One region of the Gemmobacter fulvus genome, then DNA from elsewhere that is predicted to be linked to it. Evidence: riboswitches for the same ligand, from Rfam matches in the RefSeq annotation. Region 1 holds a riboswitch; each other region holds the start of a gene.
What was found. A riboswitch is a leader RNA that binds a small molecule or an ion and turns the genes downstream of it on or off. The one in region 1 is predicted to bind cobalamin.
Positions count from the first base shown of each region.

Region 1 (4,222 bases):
GTGCAGGGGCCGAACAGCCGCGAGATCATGCGCCGCATGATCTGGACAGCGCCGCATCAGCCGACCATCGAGGAGTTGGGCTGGTTCCGCTTCACCGTCGGGCGGCTGGGCGGGCCGGATGGCGCGCCGGTGGTGGTGTCGCGCACCGGCTATACCGGCGAGCTGGGCTTCGAGGTGTTCTGCCACCCGAAAGACGGCGCTGCGGTCTATGATGCGGTCTGGGAACATGGTGCCGATCAGGGGCTGCGCCCGATGGGCCTGGCGGCGCTGGACATGGTGCGCATCGAAGCGGGCCTGATCTTCGCCGGATATGATTTCAGCGACCAGACCGACCCGTTCGAGGCCGGGATCGGCTTTACCGTGCTGCTGAAATCGAAAACCGATGATTTCATCGGTCGCGACGCGCTGATCCGGCGCAAGGAACATGCGATGCACAAGTTTGTCGGGCTCGACATCGACGCCAATGTGGATGTCGGCCATGGCGATTGCATCCATGTGGGGCGCGCGCAGATCGGCGTTGTCACCTCGTCGATGCGTTCGCCGTTGCTGGGCAAGAACATCGCGCTGGCGCGGGTGGATGTGGCCCATGCCGCTGTGGGCACGGCGGTGGAGGTGGGCAAGCTGGACGGCCAGCAGAAGCGCCTGCCTGCGGTGATTGTGCCGCTGAGCCATTACGACCCGAAAAAGACCCGGCCGCAAAGCTGATGGCCAGCCCGCTGGATCATCTGGGCGGAGAGGAGGCGCTGCGGCGCCTCGTCAACCGCTTTTACGATCTGGTGGAAACCGATGCGCAGGGCGCACAGATCATGCGCCTGCATTTTCGTGGCCATGGCCTTGCGCATGTGCGCGAGGAACAGGTGAATTTCCTGTCAGGGTTTCTGGGCGGGCGGCGCTATTACGAGGAAAAACACGGCACGATGGATGTGCGCCTGATGCACAATCATGTGCCGATCCGGGCCGAGGATGCCGAGGACTGGCTGGCGCTGATGGATCGCGCGCTGGTGGACTGCGGCCATTCCGGCCCGCATGTCGAGCGGATCCGCGCGGCCTTTCGCCGGGTCGCGATGATCCTCGTCAACCGCTGAGCGGCTCAGGCCTGCGCGGTGCGGCGCAGCAGATAGATATCCATGATCCAGCCATGTTCGGCCCGCGCCGCCGCGCGCCGTTCAAGGATGCGCGGCCCTGCCTCGGCCAAGGGGCCGCGTTCGGTGATCTGTTCCGGCATGCCGGCAAAGCCTGCCCACCAGATTTCCAACCCGTCTGGCGGCAGGCTCTGGAACGAACATTCGCCATCCAGCATCACGACGCAGGTGTCTGTGCCGGGCGGAAAGCCGTCGTCGCGCAGGCGGCGGCCGGTGGTGATCATCACCGGGCCGTTGATCTCGTTCAGCGGGATGGCATGGGCGGCGGTCAGCGCCTGAATGGAGGTGATGCCGGGCACTACCGTCACTTGCGGCGCAGGGCGTAGCCGGGCCGCGATGCGCAGCGTGCTGTCATAGAGCGACGGATCGCCCCAGACCAGCAGCGCCACACGGCCCGTTGCGCCCAGATGGGCGGCGATTTCGCTGGCCCAGAGCGCTGCAATGGCATCGTGCCAATCCTCCACCCGACGGCGGTAATCGGCGGTGGCCGCATCGCGGACCGGCAGGTCGAAGGTTACGATGCGCGTGGCGGGATTGGTGACAACCTCGGCCACGATGCTGCGGCGCAGATCGGCCAGATCGGCCTTGCCGTCGCCCTTGTGCGGGATCAGGATCAGATCGGCTGCGTTCAGCGCCCGGATCGCCTGACGCGTGAGGTGATCGGGATTTCCGGTGCCGATGCCGATCAGGCTGAGGTCGATCATCTTGCGCTCCGGCTGCTGGGCGTTGGTGTCTGCGGGCTTATGACGCGGAGCGGCCTGTGGCCGCAAGCCCCTGAGGTCACCGGCGCGGCCTTGCGGCCGCTTGGTTCCGCCTGCCCTGCGGGGCAGGCCGCTGCCTCCGGCGGGGATATTTGGGCAAGGTGAATGGGGGACATGCGGCCCCCCATCCGATGTCAGGTGCTGCGGATCTCGCGGTGCCAGACGGTGGCGGCGACCCAGCCGAGCAGCGCCCAGACCACCAGCGCCGTGCCCAGCACGCGGGCCGAAAAGGCCCCGGCCACTTCGGGCGGGGCCACGCCCCAGAACTGGTCGGGATGCGGGGCGCCGATCACATGCGGCAGCGCCAGCAGCGCGCCCGCGAGGCCGAACAGCGCCCAGTGGCGGCCATAGGCCAGGAGGGCGAGCCCGCTGCCGGTGCAGCCGACGGTCAGCCACCACCAGAGCTGTCGCGCGCCCAGTTCGGCGGCGATGGTGCCGGGCAGTTCCGGTGCCAGCCCCATGGCCGGGGCCAGCTGGAAGGTGACAAAGCCGCCGATACCCCAGAGCAGCCCGTCGCGTGCGGTGATCGTTGCACCGAAGCTTTCGGCGAGGCCGAAGCCGGCCGCCAGCAGCAGCGCGTAGGCGGTATAGATCAGCACGGCAAACAGCACGGTCAGCGCATTGCGTTGGACGGCGCCCGGCTCGGCTTCGCTGCCGTGATCATGGGCGGCGGCGCTGCCATGGTCATGCGGTGCGGCGGCGGCGTCTGGTGTGGCATGGGCGTGGCCCGCGCCCTCGGGTGTGGCAGGGGCGGCGTTTTCGAAATGCACCCTTGCGCCGGATTCAAACTCTTCGCCCAGAAGGATATAGTCCTGCACGAATGCGAAATGCAGCAGAGCTGCGAGCAGCCCTACTGCACAGCCAGCGATCAGGGCGCTGGCCACCATGGATTTGATCATCTGTATCTGCGGCGGGTCAGTGGCAGGGGAAGCCGGTCGCGTGGCGCACATCATGTGCCGCGTCATGCAGGGCCGCCGATTGCGCATGGCCTGCGACGAACAGCAGCGCGCCGCCAAGGGCCGCGACAAACACAGCCGCCATCACGGCGGAAGAGGATTTGGTGGCAGTCTTGGCCGTCATCTGCGATTGGGTCATAACGTCTCTCCTTGCCGTCACACCCGACGGCATTCATGTTGCACCGCGCAAGGCCGGTCTCCTGGCTCGCGGGTCAGGGCGGATCTCTGCCTTCCCGGCGCGCGGAGGCGCCAGTGGCATGAAAGAGACCCGCTCGCCGCTGACAGTCGCGGGGGCGGCTGGGGCAGGAGGCGCCGCGTTTGGTCCGCCTCTTCCCCATTCCCGATGAAGTCCGGGTGCTTTGCACCTGATGGACACCTTGCGCCTTCATCTGCGCGCAACGGGGGGCATCGGTCAAGGTGCTTTGCGACAGATGGCAGGCGGGCTGCGACCTCAGCCCGGAATCCGCGCGATGGCCTTGCGGCGCAGCGTGCCGAGCGGCCGGGCATCGGTCAGCGTGCCATCCGGGCTGGCGGCATAGAGCCGGGCAAAGGTGAGAAGGTCGGGCAGATCGGCCTCGGTCAGATCGCCGAACAGATAGGCGGTCTTGCCGGGGGCGCGGAAGGCCAGCGTCGAGGCGCGGGTGCAGCCCGACATGCAGTCCACCGTCGCGATCTGCGCGGCAATGCCCGCCTGATCCAGCGCCGCCCCCAGTGGGGTGGCAAAGCCGGACCGGCCTAGCGGGCAAGAAGTGCAGAGGGTGATCTTCATCGCGCAAAGGGGCGGCACTGGGGGTGCCGCCCTGTCATCTCAGGCGGCGTTGTGCAGGCGCGGCGTGACAAGGCCTGAGCCTGCCAGCCCGCGCATGGCCTTGGCTGCGGCCAGCACAGCCAGATCCACCAGCGGTTCCACCACGATCACCAGCATATAGGCAGCGCCGAAGGTGCCGACCGAGGCCAGGCTTTCGGTCGAGATGCCGGTGCCGGTAAAGGCCCAGAACGCCACCCAGGCCACGATGCCCGCCTGATAGGCGGTCGAGAGGGCCAGCGTCTGGCCATAGCTCAGGTCCACATAGGCGGTGCCGGGGGCGATGATGCGTTTGGCAAGTGCTGCAATGGCGAACAGCGGCACCAGCAGCGTGGTGACATTCATGCCATATTGCGGCAGGTCGGCCTGTGCGAAGAACAGGCTCTGGATCAGTAGGCCAAGCGCCAGCCCGATGGCGGCAGGGGCGGTGCCGAGGATCAGGAACAGCGTGGAGCCGAGAATGAAATGCACCTCGGAGACGCCCACGGCATAATGCGGCATCAGTTCAAAAAAGATGAAGGTGGCCACGGTGCCGATGGCAGCCCGGCTGATCAGCGA
Region 1 is NZ_CP076361.1:685,813-690,034, reverse strand. It holds gene KM031_RS03375 (trimethylamine N-oxide demethylase) at 1-705, shown strand, start outside; gene KM031_RS03370 (group II truncated hemoglobin) at 705-1,085, shown strand; gene cobF (precorrin-6A synthase (deacetylating)) at 1,091-1,846, opposite strand; gene KM031_RS03360 (CbtA family protein) at 2,038-2,802, opposite strand; gene KM031_RS03355 (CbtB domain-containing protein) at 2,819-2,998, opposite strand; cobalamin riboswitch at 3,033-3,254, opposite strand; gene KM031_RS03350 (DUF1636 domain-containing protein) at 3,311-3,646, opposite strand; gene KM031_RS03345 (energy-coupling factor ABC transporter permease) at 3,668-4,222, opposite strand, start outside.

Region 2 (4,222 bases), 1.3 Mb from region 1:
CCCCGGAAACTGAACGACAGGTTGGAAACCCCGCCCGAGACATGCACATGCGGCAAAGTCTCGATGATCCGCCGGGTGGCATTGATGAAATCGAGGCCGTAGTTGTTGTGTTCCTCGATCCCGGTCGCAATGGCGAACACATTGGGGTCAAAGATGATGTCCTCGGGCGGGAAGCCCACCTGCTCGGTCAGAAGACGGTAGGCGCGGCTGCAGATCTCGACCTTGCGGTCTTCGGTATCGGCCTGCCCCGCCTCGTCAAACGCCATCACCACCACGGCGGCCCCATAGGCGCGGCACAGCCGGGCCTGATGCAGGAAGGCGGCTTCGCCCTCTTTCATGCTGATCGAATTGACGATGGGCTTGCCCTGCACACATTGCAGCCCGGCCTCGATCACCTCCCATTTGGAACTGTCGATCATCACCGGCACGCGGGCAATATCGGGTTCGGCGGCGATCAGGTTCAGAAACTCGATCATCGCCTGTTTGCTGTCGATCAGGCCCTCGTCCATGTTCACGTCGATGATCTGCGCGCCCGCCTCGACCTGCTCGCGCGCTACCTCCAGCGCCGCCGCATAATCGCGGTTGGTGATCAGCTTGCGGAACTTGGCCGAGCCGGTGACATTGGTCCTCTCGCCCACGTTCACAAAGGGAATATCCTTGGTCAGGGTGAACGGCTCCAGCCCGGACAGGCGCATCAGCGGCGTATGCGTCGGCACGGCGCGGGGCGGATATTTGGCCACGGCCTCGGCAATCGCGCGAATATGGTCGGGGGTCGAGCCGCAGCAGCCCCCCACGATATTCACCAGCCCGTCGCGGGCAAACTCCGCAATCTGGGCGGCCATGAACTCCGGGCTTTCGTCATACTGGCCGAATTCATTGGGCAGGCCCGCATTGGGATAGGCGCAGATCAGCGTCTCTGCCGCGCCCGACAGCTCTGCCAGATGCGCGCGCATCTCGGCGGCCCCCAGCGCGCAGTTCAGCCCGATGGTGGCCGGAGCGGCGTGCCGCACCGAATGCCAGAACGCCGTCGGCGTCTGCCCCGACAGGGTGCGCCCCGAACGGTCGGTGATGGTGCCGGAGATCATCACCGGCAGGCGTAACCCATTGGCAGCAAAAACTTCTTCACAGGCAAAGATTGCGGCCTTGGCGTTCAGTGTGTCAAAGATCGTCTCGATCAGGATCAGATCCGCGCCACCGTCGATCAGCCCGCGCAGCTGTTCGGCATAGGCGGCGCGCAACTGGTCAAAGGTGACGGCGCGGTAGCCGGGGTTGTTCACATCCGGCGACATCGAGGCGGTGCGGTTTGTCGGCCCCAGGGCACCTGCCACAAAACGTTCGCGCCCATCCTCGGCGGTGGCGCGGTTCAGCGCCTGCCGCACCAGACGCGCGCCGTGAAAGTTCAGCTCGTACACCAGATGTTCCAGCCCGTAATCGGCCTGCGCAATCGAGGTGGATGAAAACGTATTGGTTTCCACAATATCCGCCCCGGCCTTGGCATAGCGGTAGTGGATATCCTCGATGGCCTGCGGCTGGGTCAGGATCAGCAGATCATTGTTGCCCTGTTGCGGATGCGGCTTTTCGCCGAACATCGGCGGATGGCAGGCGCAGCCCGCGCCATGGGCGGTAAACTCGGCCTCGCCAAAACCAAGGCTCTGGATCTGCGTGCCCATTGCGCCGTCAAGGATCAGGATGCGGTCGCGTGCCAGCGATGCCAGACGGTCAAAGACGGGGGAAAGGCGGGCAGGGGATGACATGCAGGCTCCGGTCGGCGGCAGGGGGGCACCAAGGTGCAAAAGCGCCTTCTATCGCAAAGCGGAACGGTATCCAAATTCATGTTTCTCATGGAGAACATGAATTCCGCGCATGATGTTGCGCCCAGAGCGGCGCAGGGGTGTCAGATATCCGCTGAAAATTTGGGTATTCACAAACGCGGCAGCGGGCCGTAAGCATCAGGGGCTTTGGTCCGGGTGGTGCGCCATCCGGTTAATAGGGAATGTGGTTCGGCGTAGCCATCAGGTGCCAAATCCACAACTGCCCCCGCAACTGTAGGCGGAGAGCGAAGCCGGGAAATGCCACTGTCGCACAAAGTGTGATGGGAAGGTCCGGCCAAGCGTTGACCCGCGAGTCAGGAGACCTGCCAAGGTGCTCACCCTGTCCGAACGCGTGGGGCGTTTCGGGCTGCGGACCTTCCGCGCGTGGTGATCTCACCGTCTGCGGGGGGCTTTTGCCCTCATCTGACATCATGTTTGACAGCGCGGTCCCTTGCGGCCGCAGATGAGGGATAGCCATGTCGCGTTCCGTTTTTCCGGCCCCAGTTTTTCTGGCTTCGGTTGCCAGCCTCACCTTCAGTGCCCTTCCGGCACAGGCACAGCAGGTGGTCGAGTTTCCGCCGATCTATCTGAATGGGGGCCTGTCGCCGATCGAGGCGGCACGCTATGGCCGCGCGGCCAGCATCGTCACGGCAGAGGATATTGCCGCGCGGGGCATCACCACGGTGCAGGACGCGCTGCGCGCCGTACCGGGCGTGGCGGTCAATGGATCGGGCAACAGCTTTACCCAGGTGCGCATCCGTGGCGGTGAGGGCAATCACACCCTGATCCTGATCGACGGTATCGCGGCGGCGGGGGGTGATGGCGAATATATCCTCAGCGGCATCGAGACGGCGAATATCGAACGGATCGAGGTGCTGCGCGGCCCGCAATCGGTGTATTTCGGCTCCAATGCCTCGGCTGGGGTCATCAACATCATCACCCGCAAAGGCGGCGCGGGCAGCAGCGCCAGCGGCAGCATCGAGCTGGGCGCAGGCACCACCGCCAGCGCCTTCCTGTCGCACCGCACCGCGCAGGGCGGGGTGTCGCTGTCGCTGTCGCGGACCGATGACCGGGGCTTTGATCAATCCGGCGACGGCGGCGAAAAGGATGGTCTGGACCGCACCACCGCCATCCTGTCGGGTGATTATGCGCTGGGTGAAGATCTGACGCTGGGCTTCACCGCGCGGCGGTCGCAGGAAAGCTATGATTACGACAGCACTTCCTACACGGCGGTCGATGCCCCTTCGTATGTTGTTGATGACCCGACCCAGTTCGCGGACCGGGACGAGCTGACTGCCGGGGTCTTTGCCGAATACAGCATGATGAACGGTCGGCTGACGCATCGTCTGGCCGCCGAGACGACGCAGAACAAACAAAGCGCCAATGGTGCGCCGTTCACCCGGACCAGCACCGATGCGTTGAAATACCGGCTGAGCTATGGGCTCGACGGCGCGGTTGCGACCGCCGACAATCTGGTCAACCTGCTGCTGGAAAACCGGCGCGACGCCAGCAGTTCCAACCCGCAATACGGGCGCGAGGCGACCTCGGTTGCGCTGGAATACCGGGGCAGTCTGGACTCGGGGCTGGATGTGCAGGCGGGCGCGCGGTTTGACAATAACGACGTGTTCAAGGATGCGCGCACCTGGACGCTCGGCCTGTCTTACACCTTTGCCGAAAGTGATATCCGTCTGCATGGCTCTGCCGGAACCGGCATCGTCAACCCGACCTATTTCGAGCTTTATGCCGATGCCTTCGGCTATAGCGGCAACCCCAATCTGCGGCCGGAACGCAACCGCAGTCTGGATCTGGGCGTGGAACTGCCGGTGTTCGGGCATCGCGGCACGGTGGATGTGACCCTGTTCAAGGAAACGCTCACCGATGAAATCACTGCGGTCAGCACCGGGCCGGGCACCTTCAGTTATGTCAACCAGACCGGCAACAGCGACCGCCGGGGGCTGGAGGTCGCGGGGCAGGTGCAGGCCACTGACGCGCTGGCGCTGCGTCTGGGATATACCTATCTGGATGCGCAGAACCCCGATGGCAGCCGCGAGGTGCGCCGCCCCCGACATGAGGTGGCACTGGGCGCAACGCTGGACAGCTTTGGCGGCAGGGGCAGCGTATCGGCGGATCTGCGGCATGTGTCGGGCAATTTCGACACCCAGTTCTGGGGCGCTTATCAGACGGTGGAATTGCCCGCATTCACCACGGTCAACCTGACCGCGCGCTATGATCTGACCGATCGGCTTCAGCTGACGGGCCGGGTAGAAAATGCGTTTGATGCGGATGTGACCGATGTCTGGGGCTACGCGACGCGGGGCCGGGCGGTATATGTGGGGCTCAATGCCAAATTCTGATGCTTTGCGACGGATCCTGCTGGCGGGGGCGCTGCTCTGCGCCCCCGCCAGTGCGCT
Region 2 is NZ_CP076361.1:1,955,803-1,960,024, forward strand. It holds gene metH (methionine synthase) at 1-1,754, opposite strand, end outside; cobalamin riboswitch at 1,943-2,156, shown strand; gene KM031_RS09555 (TonB-dependent receptor plug domain-containing protein) at 2,288-4,165, shown strand; gene KM031_RS09560 (ABC transporter substrate-binding protein) at 4,152-4,222, shown strand, end outside.
Region 2: it holds a riboswitch for cobalamin, as region 1 does, so the genes downstream of both, KM031_RS09555 (TonB-dependent receptor plug domain-containing protein) here and KM031_RS03355 (CbtB domain-containing protein) in region 1, are expected to answer to the same signal.

Region 3 (4,222 bases), 1.3 Mb from region 1:
GGGATCTGGCCGAGCTGGCGCGCTATATCGACTGGACGCCGTTCTTCCAGACATGGGAGCTGAAAGGCGTCTATCCGCGGATTCTGGACGATGAAAAGCAGGGGGCAGCAGCCCGCGCGCTGTTTGCCGATGCGCAGGCCATGCTGGCGCAGATCATCGCCGAGAAATGGTTCCGCCCCCGCGCCGTCGTCGGCTTCTGGCCTGCCAATGCGGTGGGGGATGACATCCGGCTGTTCCGCGATGACAGCCGCAGCGCCGATCTGGCCACCCTGCACACGCTGCGCCAACAGGTCAGCAAACGCGATGATCGCCCCAATGTGGCACTGGCCGATTTCGTGGCCCCGGTCGGCACCGCCGATTACGTCGGCGGCTTTGTGGTGACGGCAGGCATCGAAGAAGTTGCCATCGCAGAGCGGTTCGAACGGGCAAATGACGATTTCAACGCCATCCTCGTCAAGGCGCTGGCCGACCGTTTCGCCGAGGCCTTTGCGGAACGCATGCACGAGATGGTCCGGCGCGAGCTGTGGGGCTATGCGCCCGACGAGAGCTTTGCCCCGGAAGCCCTGATCGGCGAGCCCTATCGTGGCATCCGCCCGGCCCCCGGCTATCCGGCCCAGCCGGATCACACCGAAAAGACCACGCTGTTCCGCCTGCTGGATGCCGAGGCGGCAACCGGCGTGCGGCTGACCGAAAGCATGGCGATGTGGCCCGGCTCGTCCGTGTCCGGCCTCTATATCGGCCATCCCGAGGCCTATTATTTTGGCGTGGCCAAGGTGGAACTCGATCAGGTGCTGGATTACGCCGCCCGCAAAGACATGCCGGTCGAGGTGGTGGAACGCTGGCTGGGGCCGATTCTGAACTATGTGCCCCGCCCCATTCTGGCCGCCGCCGAATAGAATCGGCCCAAGCACACTATCTATATATTGACACCATCCACCCCTTAGCCGCTATATGCAGATGTTCAGGTGCCCCTGACTCGCCATGGCGACAAGGGGGTGAAAAGGGAAGCCGGTGATAGTCCGGCGCTGCCCCCGCAACTGTAAGCGGTGTGCCTGCCCCATATGCCACTGATCTGCGGATCGGGAAGGCGGGGCAAGGCCCTACGCCGCAAGCCAGGAGACCTGCCTGAACGCAGAAACGATCTCGGGCGGTGGGCCCGGTGGCGTGGAACGGGTGCGGCACAGATCCTCTGTGGCTTGGCCCGTTGCAGCCCCCTGTCCGCCGTTCGCAAACAGGCAAAGGAACAGGGCAATGACCATCACCGTCTATTCCAAACCGGCATGCGTGCAATGCGTGGCAACCTATCGCGCCTTGGACAAGCTGGGCGTCGATTACACCGTGATCGACCTTTCCGAAGACGCCGAGGCGCTGGCCCGGATCACCGCGCTTGGTTATCGGCAGGTGCCGGTGGTCGAGGCGCGCGGCGATCATTGGGCGGGCTTCCGCCCCGACAAGATCAACGCCCTCTGCTGATCGGCGGGCCGGATCATGGCGCGGCTTGTCTATTTTTCATCCGGCTCTGGCAATACCGCGCGGCTGGTCGCCCGGCTGGGGCTGGACGCGCTGCGCATCCCCATCGACGCGACGGCCCCCCTGCCGCAGCCACAGACCCCCTATGTGCTGATCTGCCCGACCTATTCCGATGGCACAGGCCGGGGGGCGGTGCCCCGACAGGTGATCCGCTTTCTGAACGATCCCGATCTGTGCGGCGGGCTGCGCGGGGTGATCGGCGCGGGCAACCGCAACTTCGGCCGCTTCTACGCCCATGCCGCCACTGTCATCGCGCAGAAATGCGCGGTGCCCTGCCTGTATCGTTTTGAACTGGCCGGAACCGACACCGACATCGCCCACATCCGCGCGGGCCTGCACAATTTCTGGAGAGACCAATGCTTGACCGTGCCATGATGCCGCCCGCGACGCTGGATTATCACGCCCTGAATGCCACGCTGAACCTTTATGACGCGGAGGGCCGCATCCAGTTTGACGCCGACAAGATGGCGGCCCGGCAGTATTTCCTGCAACACGTCAATCAGAATACCGTCTTTTTTCATAGCCTTGACGAAAAGCTCGGCTACCTCGTGCGCGAAGGTTATTACGAAGCGCCGGTGCTGGAGGCCTATTCCACCGCCTTTCTGCGCCAGATCTTCGATGCGGCCTATGCACGGAAGTTCCGCTTTCCCAGCTTTCTGGGCGCGCTGAAATACTACACGTCCTACACGCTCAAGACCCGCGACGGGCAGCGCTATCTGGAGCGGTTCGAGGATCGGGTGGTGATGGTCGCGCTGACGCTGGCGCAGGGGGACGAGGGCCTGGCCCTGCGCTTCATGGAAGAAATGATCGCGGGCCGCTTTCAACCGGCAACGCCCACCTTCCTGAATGCCGGAAAGGCCCAACGGGGCGAGTTGATCTCGTGTTTCCTGCTGCGCATCGAAGACAATATGGAAAGCATCGGGCGGTCCATCAATTCGGCCCTACAACTGTCCAAGCGGGGCGGCGGCGTGGCGCTGATGCTGACCAACCTGCGCGAGGCGGGCGCGCCGATCAAAGGGATCGAAAACCAGTCCTCGGGTGTGATCCCGGTGATGAAGCTGCTGGAAGACAGCTTTTCCTATGCCAACCAGCTTGGCGCGCGGCAGGGGGCGGGCGCGGTCTATCTGAACGCGCATCACCCGGACATTCTGAAGTTTCTGGATACCAAACGCGAAAATGCCGATGAAAAGATCCGCATCAAGACGCTGAGCCTTGGCGTGGTGATCCCCGACATCACCTTTGAATTGGCCAAGGCGAACGAGGATATGTATCTGTTTTCGCCGCATGATGTGCAGCGCGTCTATGGCTGCGCCTTTTCGGAACTGTCGGTCACCGAAAAATACCGCGAGATGGTGGACAATCCGCGCATCAGGAAACGCAAGATCAAGGCGCGCGAGTTCTTTCAGATTCTGGCCGAAATCCAGTTTGAATCCGGCTACCCCTATATCGTGTTCGAAGACACGGTGAACCGCGCCAACCCGATTGCCGGGCGGATCAGCATGTCGAACCTGTGTTCGGAAATTCTGCAGGTGAACGAGGCCAGCACCTATCAGGACGATCTGTCTTACGATCATCTGGGCACCGATATTTCCTGCAATCTGGGCAGCCTGAACATCGCCGCCACCATGGACGGGCCGGATTTCGGCGCCACGGTTGAAACCGCGATCCGGGCGCTGACGGCGGTGTCGGATATGTCGGCCATCACCTCGGTGCCATCGGTGCGGCGCGGCAATGACGAAGGCCATGCCATCGGTCTGGGCCAGATGAACCTGCATGGCTATCTGGCGCGCGAACGCATCCACTATGGCAGCCCCGAAGGAATCGACTTCACCAATATCTATTTCTGCACGGTGCTGTTTCACGCCCTGCGCGCCTCGAACCTGATTGCGCGCGAACGCGGGCAAAGCTTCCGGGGCTTTGCAGACTCGGCCTATGCGTCAGGCGCGTTCTTTGACAAATACACCGAGGCCGACTGGCAACCGGCGACGGCGCGCGGGCAATCGCTGTTCGATACGGCGGGCATCCATGTGCCCAGCCGCGCCGACTGGGCCGCGCTCAGGGCCGATGTGATGCAATACGGGCTTTACAACCGCAACCTTCAGGCGGTGCCGCCGACCGGCTCGATCAGCTATATCAACAACTCCACGTCCTCGATCCACCCCATCGCCTCGAAGATCGAGATCCGCAAGGAAGGCAAGCTGGGCCGCGTCTATTACCCCGCGCCCTTCATGACCAATGACAACCTGGAGTTCTATCAGGACGCCTACGAGATCGGCCCCGACAAGATCATCGACACCTATGCCGCCGCCACCCAGCATGTCGATCAAGGTCTGTCGCTGACGCTGTTCTTCCGTGACAGCGCCACGACGCGTGACATCAACCGCGCCCAGATCGCGGCGTGGAAGAAGGGCATCAAGACCATCTATTACATCCGCCTGCGCCAGATGGCCCTTGAAGGGACCGAAGTGCAGGGCTGCGTGTCGTGCAGCCTGTGAAAGGACAGATCCGATGAATATGCAATCGCCGCTGCGCGCCCTGCCCCGTGCCGTCAACTGGAACCGTCTGCAAGACGACAAGGATCTGGAGATCTGGAACCGCCTGACCTCGAACTTCTGGCTGCCGGAAAAGGTGCCGCTGTCGAATGATGTGCAAAGCTGGGCCACCCTGCGCCCCGCCGAACAGCAGCTGACGA
Region 3 is NZ_CP076361.1:1,950,469-1,954,690, reverse strand. It holds gene metH (methionine synthase) at 1-896, shown strand, start outside; cobalamin riboswitch at 947-1,143, shown strand; gene nrdH (glutaredoxin-like protein NrdH) at 1,252-1,473, shown strand; gene nrdI (class Ib ribonucleoside-diphosphate reductase assembly flavoprotein NrdI) at 1,489-1,905, shown strand; gene nrdE (class 1b ribonucleoside-diphosphate reductase subunit alpha) at 1,887-4,025, shown strand; gene nrdF (class 1b ribonucleoside-diphosphate reductase subunit beta) at 4,039-4,222, shown strand, end outside.
Region 3: it holds a riboswitch for cobalamin, as region 1 does, so the genes downstream of both, nrdH (glutaredoxin-like protein NrdH) here and KM031_RS03355 (CbtB domain-containing protein) in region 1, are expected to answer to the same signal.

Region 4 (4,222 bases), on a different replicon from region 1:
TGCACCTCGCCTGCGGTTTTCTTCACCTTGCAGGTGCCGCACAGGCCAAAGGTGCAGCCCGAAGGAATGTTGAGGCCGGACCGTTTCGCCACCGCCAGCACGGTATCGGTTTCGCCGCAGGCCACAGTCAGCCCCGAGGCGCTGAAGGTGATCTCGGCCTTGGCACCTTCTTCGGGCGACACATCGTTGATCACCGGGGCCTCGGCCTCGGTCGACACCGGCGCGCCAAAGCTTTCCTGATGGTAATGCGCCATGTCGAAGCCGATGGAGGTCAGCATTTCGCGCACCCCCTGCATGAACGGCTCCGGCCCGCAGCAGAACACCTCGCGGTCCAGATAATCGGGGGCCATCAGCCCCAGCATGATCTGGCTCAGACGGCCCTTGTAGCCGGGCCAGGCGCGGAAGGCATCGGTCTCTTCCACGGTAAAGCGCAGCTGCAATCCGGGCACGCGGTTGGCAAACTGTTCCAGCCGTTCCCGAAAGATGATTTCCGACGGGCGTTTGGCGGCATGCACGAACACGATGTCGGGCATTTCGCCCGAATCCCAGGCCCAGGTCGTCATCGACATCATCGGCGTGATGCCCGATCCGGCCGAGATGAACAGGTATTTTTTCGCCGGGGCGCGGTGAAAGCTGAAAATCCCGGCAGGGCCAAAGGCCTTGATCTTCATGCCGGGTTTCAGGTTGTCCAGCATCCAGCGCGTGCCGATCGAAGTGACCTGCGCCTTGACGGTGATCGAGATCGACAGCGGGCGCGAGGGCGACGATGAGATCGTATAGGTGCGCTGCACATTGCCGCCGGGCACAGGAATGTCGAGCGTGATGAACTGCCCCGGCTGATAGTCGAACCACGCGCCCGAGGGCGCGCGGAAGGTGAAGGTGGCGGTATCATCGGTCTCCGGCACCACCATGGCACATTCCAGCAGCTCGCTGTCATTCCATGGCGCGGCAGACCAGTTCATGCGGTTCTTGCCCATGCGCTTACTCCGCCGCCAAGGCGGGCTTGGGGGCCAGCCGTTTGCTCATCACGTTGCAATACCAGTCGACGAACTGGATCACGCCCTCTTCCTGAATGGTGGAATAGGGGCCGGGCTCATAGGCGGGCGACAGGATGCCTTTCTGGTTTTCTTCCACCACCTGACGGTCCTCGTCATTGGTGTTCAGCCAGACGCGGGTCAGCGTTTCCAGATCATAATCCACGCCTTCCACCGCATCCTTGTGCACCAGCCATTTGGTGGTGACCTCGGTTTCGGTGGGCGAAATCGGCAGGATGCGGAACACGATGGCATGATCACCAAGGAAATGGTTCCAAGTGTTGGGATAATGGAAGAACAGCAGGCTGCCCGCATCATTGAATGGCATTGCACCCATGCGTTTGGCCACGGCGGCCTTGGTCGACATGGTATAGCTTTCGGCGTTGTTCAGCAGCGGGATCCGGGCCAGACGCCATTGCATGTCGGGGTGGTTCACAAAGCGCGACGGCAGACCGGCCGCTTCGCAGCGTTTCCAGTGATCCAGAATGTCGGGGCTGGCGGAATCCGGGCCTTCCATCGCCGTCATGCGCGGATTGTCGGAATAGGTGCGGCACAGCGAGGGGTGCGAACCGCCACAATGGTAGCATTCGCGGTTGTTCTCGATTACCAGCTTCCAGTTGCCGTTTTCCACGATGGTCGACGAAAACGCGACCTTGGCATCCTTCAGCCCCGAGGGGGCGAGATAGGACATCAGCTTGGGCGCCAGATCGCTGATCGGCGGCGGCACTTCGGCCAGACAAATGAACACCATGCCGCCCAGATCGACGCAATGCACCTTTTTCAGCCCATGCGCGGCGGGATCAAACCCTTCCTGCATGTCACGCGCATAAAGCAGCTTGCCGTCCAGATCATAGGTCCACTGGTGATAGGGGCAGACAAGCTTCGGCGTGGAGCCGGTTTCCTTGGCGCAGAGCCGCTGGCCGCGATGGCGGCACACGTTGTGAAAGGCGCGGATCATGCCATCATTGCCGCGCGTGATGACCAGCGGATAGGCCCCCACTTGCAGCGTGGCAAAGGCCCCCGCCTTGGGCAACTCGCACGAAGGCACGGCAAACAGCCATTCCCGATAGAACACATTCTCAAGGTCCAGGGCATAGACGCCCGGATCACAATAGAGGGCTTGCTCCAACGCATAGTCGGGGCGACGCGCAGCAAGGCGCGAGAGGGTCTCGGATTGGCTCAGCATTTGGCACCTCGCTAGGCCCTGCGCCTCCCCGCGCCGGACCGGATCATTCAGTTGCGAGGGGTTGGTGCGGTGCGTCCTGCCTCCTCGCAGGGCCAGCACAGCAAACCCGCCCCCGGCGGTTACGTTCCTGCAAGGCTGGTTTCCGGGCTGGGGGAGCGGGCTTTCCACCCACGCGCGACGCCTTCCCAAGGGACCCCTCAGTGGCTTTCGTCGCGCTCTCCCGTTACCGTTGCGGGGGCAGCGCCGGCTTTGCACCGGCTTCCCAATTCTCCGCTGTTTCCAGCGGCACCTTGCCAGCCAGAACTATCCTGAAAGCGACGGGCACCATGTGCGGATTGCGACATTGCGGCATCCAAAACCGGACAGCGATGCAGATGCCGGGGCGGCGGAATTTGCCGGGTCAGGCGCGGGCAGGCGGTGCGAGCCGTGCCAACTCTGCCGCAGCGTCAATCAGCGGCCCCACCGGGCGGGAATCACACAGCATCACCGCATGGGCGATGGCCTGTCCGGGCTGCGCGCGGCGGGTGTGATGCAGCACATGCAACAGCAGCTGTTCGGGCTTGGTCAGCACGGCGGCGCAGCCTGCGCAGAACGGGTTGGAATAGCGGAACCCGTCCGACCGCGAAATCGCCATGACATGCACCATCTGCACGACGGCGGCGCAGATCCTGTCGCCCTGGATCGGGCCGAACTGCACCCGCGCGGCATCTTGCGGCTCCATCACCAGGGGCGGCAGGTTCTGCGCCATCTGGGCGAAGACAAGCCGCATCACATCCAGGCATTGCCGTTCGAACAGATCAAAGACGGCATCGCTCAGCAGCGATTCGCTGGGGCCGGGTGTGCCGCAGCGGCGGGTCTGGCGGGTGGAATATGTCATGTCTGGCCTCGCGCAAAGGGCACCGCGCCGCAGCCGAGGGAGGGGGCGCGCGGTGCCGAGTGTATGAATCTGCCTCGGTCCTTCGGCTTCTGTGGCCGCCTGTCGACACTGGGTGATAATTTCTTACTAAAACAGTATGGAATGTCAAGTGCCGGAATACACGACCCGTTGCCGGGCGTCAGTTTCGCGGCATTGCAGCATCACAGTCACAAAACCGTGGCATGGCGATGCGACACAGGGTCGACCGCAGCCTTCTGTGAGCTTTGCCCATGCCCCGTCCCGCAGCCCCCCGGCATCACCGCAGCCTGTTTCTGTCTGACCTGCATCTGGGGGCGCTTGGCTGCCGCGCCGATCTGATCCGCGACTTTCTGGAAGCGAACAGTGCCGATACCATCTATCTGGTGGGCGACATCCTCGACATCTGGCATCCGCTGACGCTGACCTGGGGCCCGGCGCAGGACCGCATCATCGCCCTGTTGCGCCAGCGCGCGGCTGAAGGGGCGCGGCTGGTCTATCTGATCGGCAATCACGATGCGCCGCTGCGCGGGCCGCAGACGGCCCCGGCGGCGCAGGATCTGCCCGCCGAACTGGCCGAGGCGGTGACGCATCTTGCCGCCGATGGGCGACGTTATCTGGTGCTGCATGGCGATATCTGTGACGCGCGACTGTTGCGCTGGCACATCTGCACCCGTATCGGCAGCCGCATCGACGGGCTGCTGCGCGCGGCGGATCGCGGGCTGCGCCGGGTGCGGCGCAATCTGCGCCCCGAAGACCGCAGCCCGGTCGAATGGCTGCTGACCGCGCTGAATACGGTGCTCTATGCGGGCAAGGCGCATGAGCGGCGCTTGATCGCGCTGGCGCGGGGCAATGGCCATGATGGTGTCATCTGCGGCCATTTCCATGTGGCGGCGCTGCATGGCGACCATGGGCTGATCTATGCCAATTGCGGCGATTGGGTGGATAGTTTCACAGCGATTGCCGAAGACGCCGAAGGGCGCCTGTCGGTGCTGGGCGGGCGCGAAGCTCTGCGGCAGGCCGCAGCCCAGCCCGATCTTCTGGCCGAGGGGGCGGCATAATGCTGGCGCTGGTTCTTGGCGGCGTTGCGGTGCTGATGCTGCTGGCCCA
Region 4 is NZ_CP076363.1:270,864-275,085, forward strand. It holds gene KM031_RS19745 (FAD-binding oxidoreductase) at 1-977, opposite strand, end outside; gene KM031_RS19750 (aromatic ring-hydroxylating oxygenase subunit alpha) at 982-2,220, opposite strand; cobalamin riboswitch at 2,337-2,528, opposite strand; gene KM031_RS19755 (hypothetical protein) at 2,621-3,097, opposite strand; gene KM031_RS19760 (UDP-2,3-diacylglucosamine diphosphatase) at 3,367-4,173, shown strand; gene KM031_RS19765 (ceramide glucosyltransferase) at 4,173-4,222, shown strand, end outside.
Region 4: it holds a riboswitch for cobalamin, as region 1 does, so the genes downstream of both, KM031_RS19750 (aromatic ring-hydroxylating oxygenase subunit alpha) here and KM031_RS03355 (CbtB domain-containing protein) in region 1, are expected to answer to the same signal.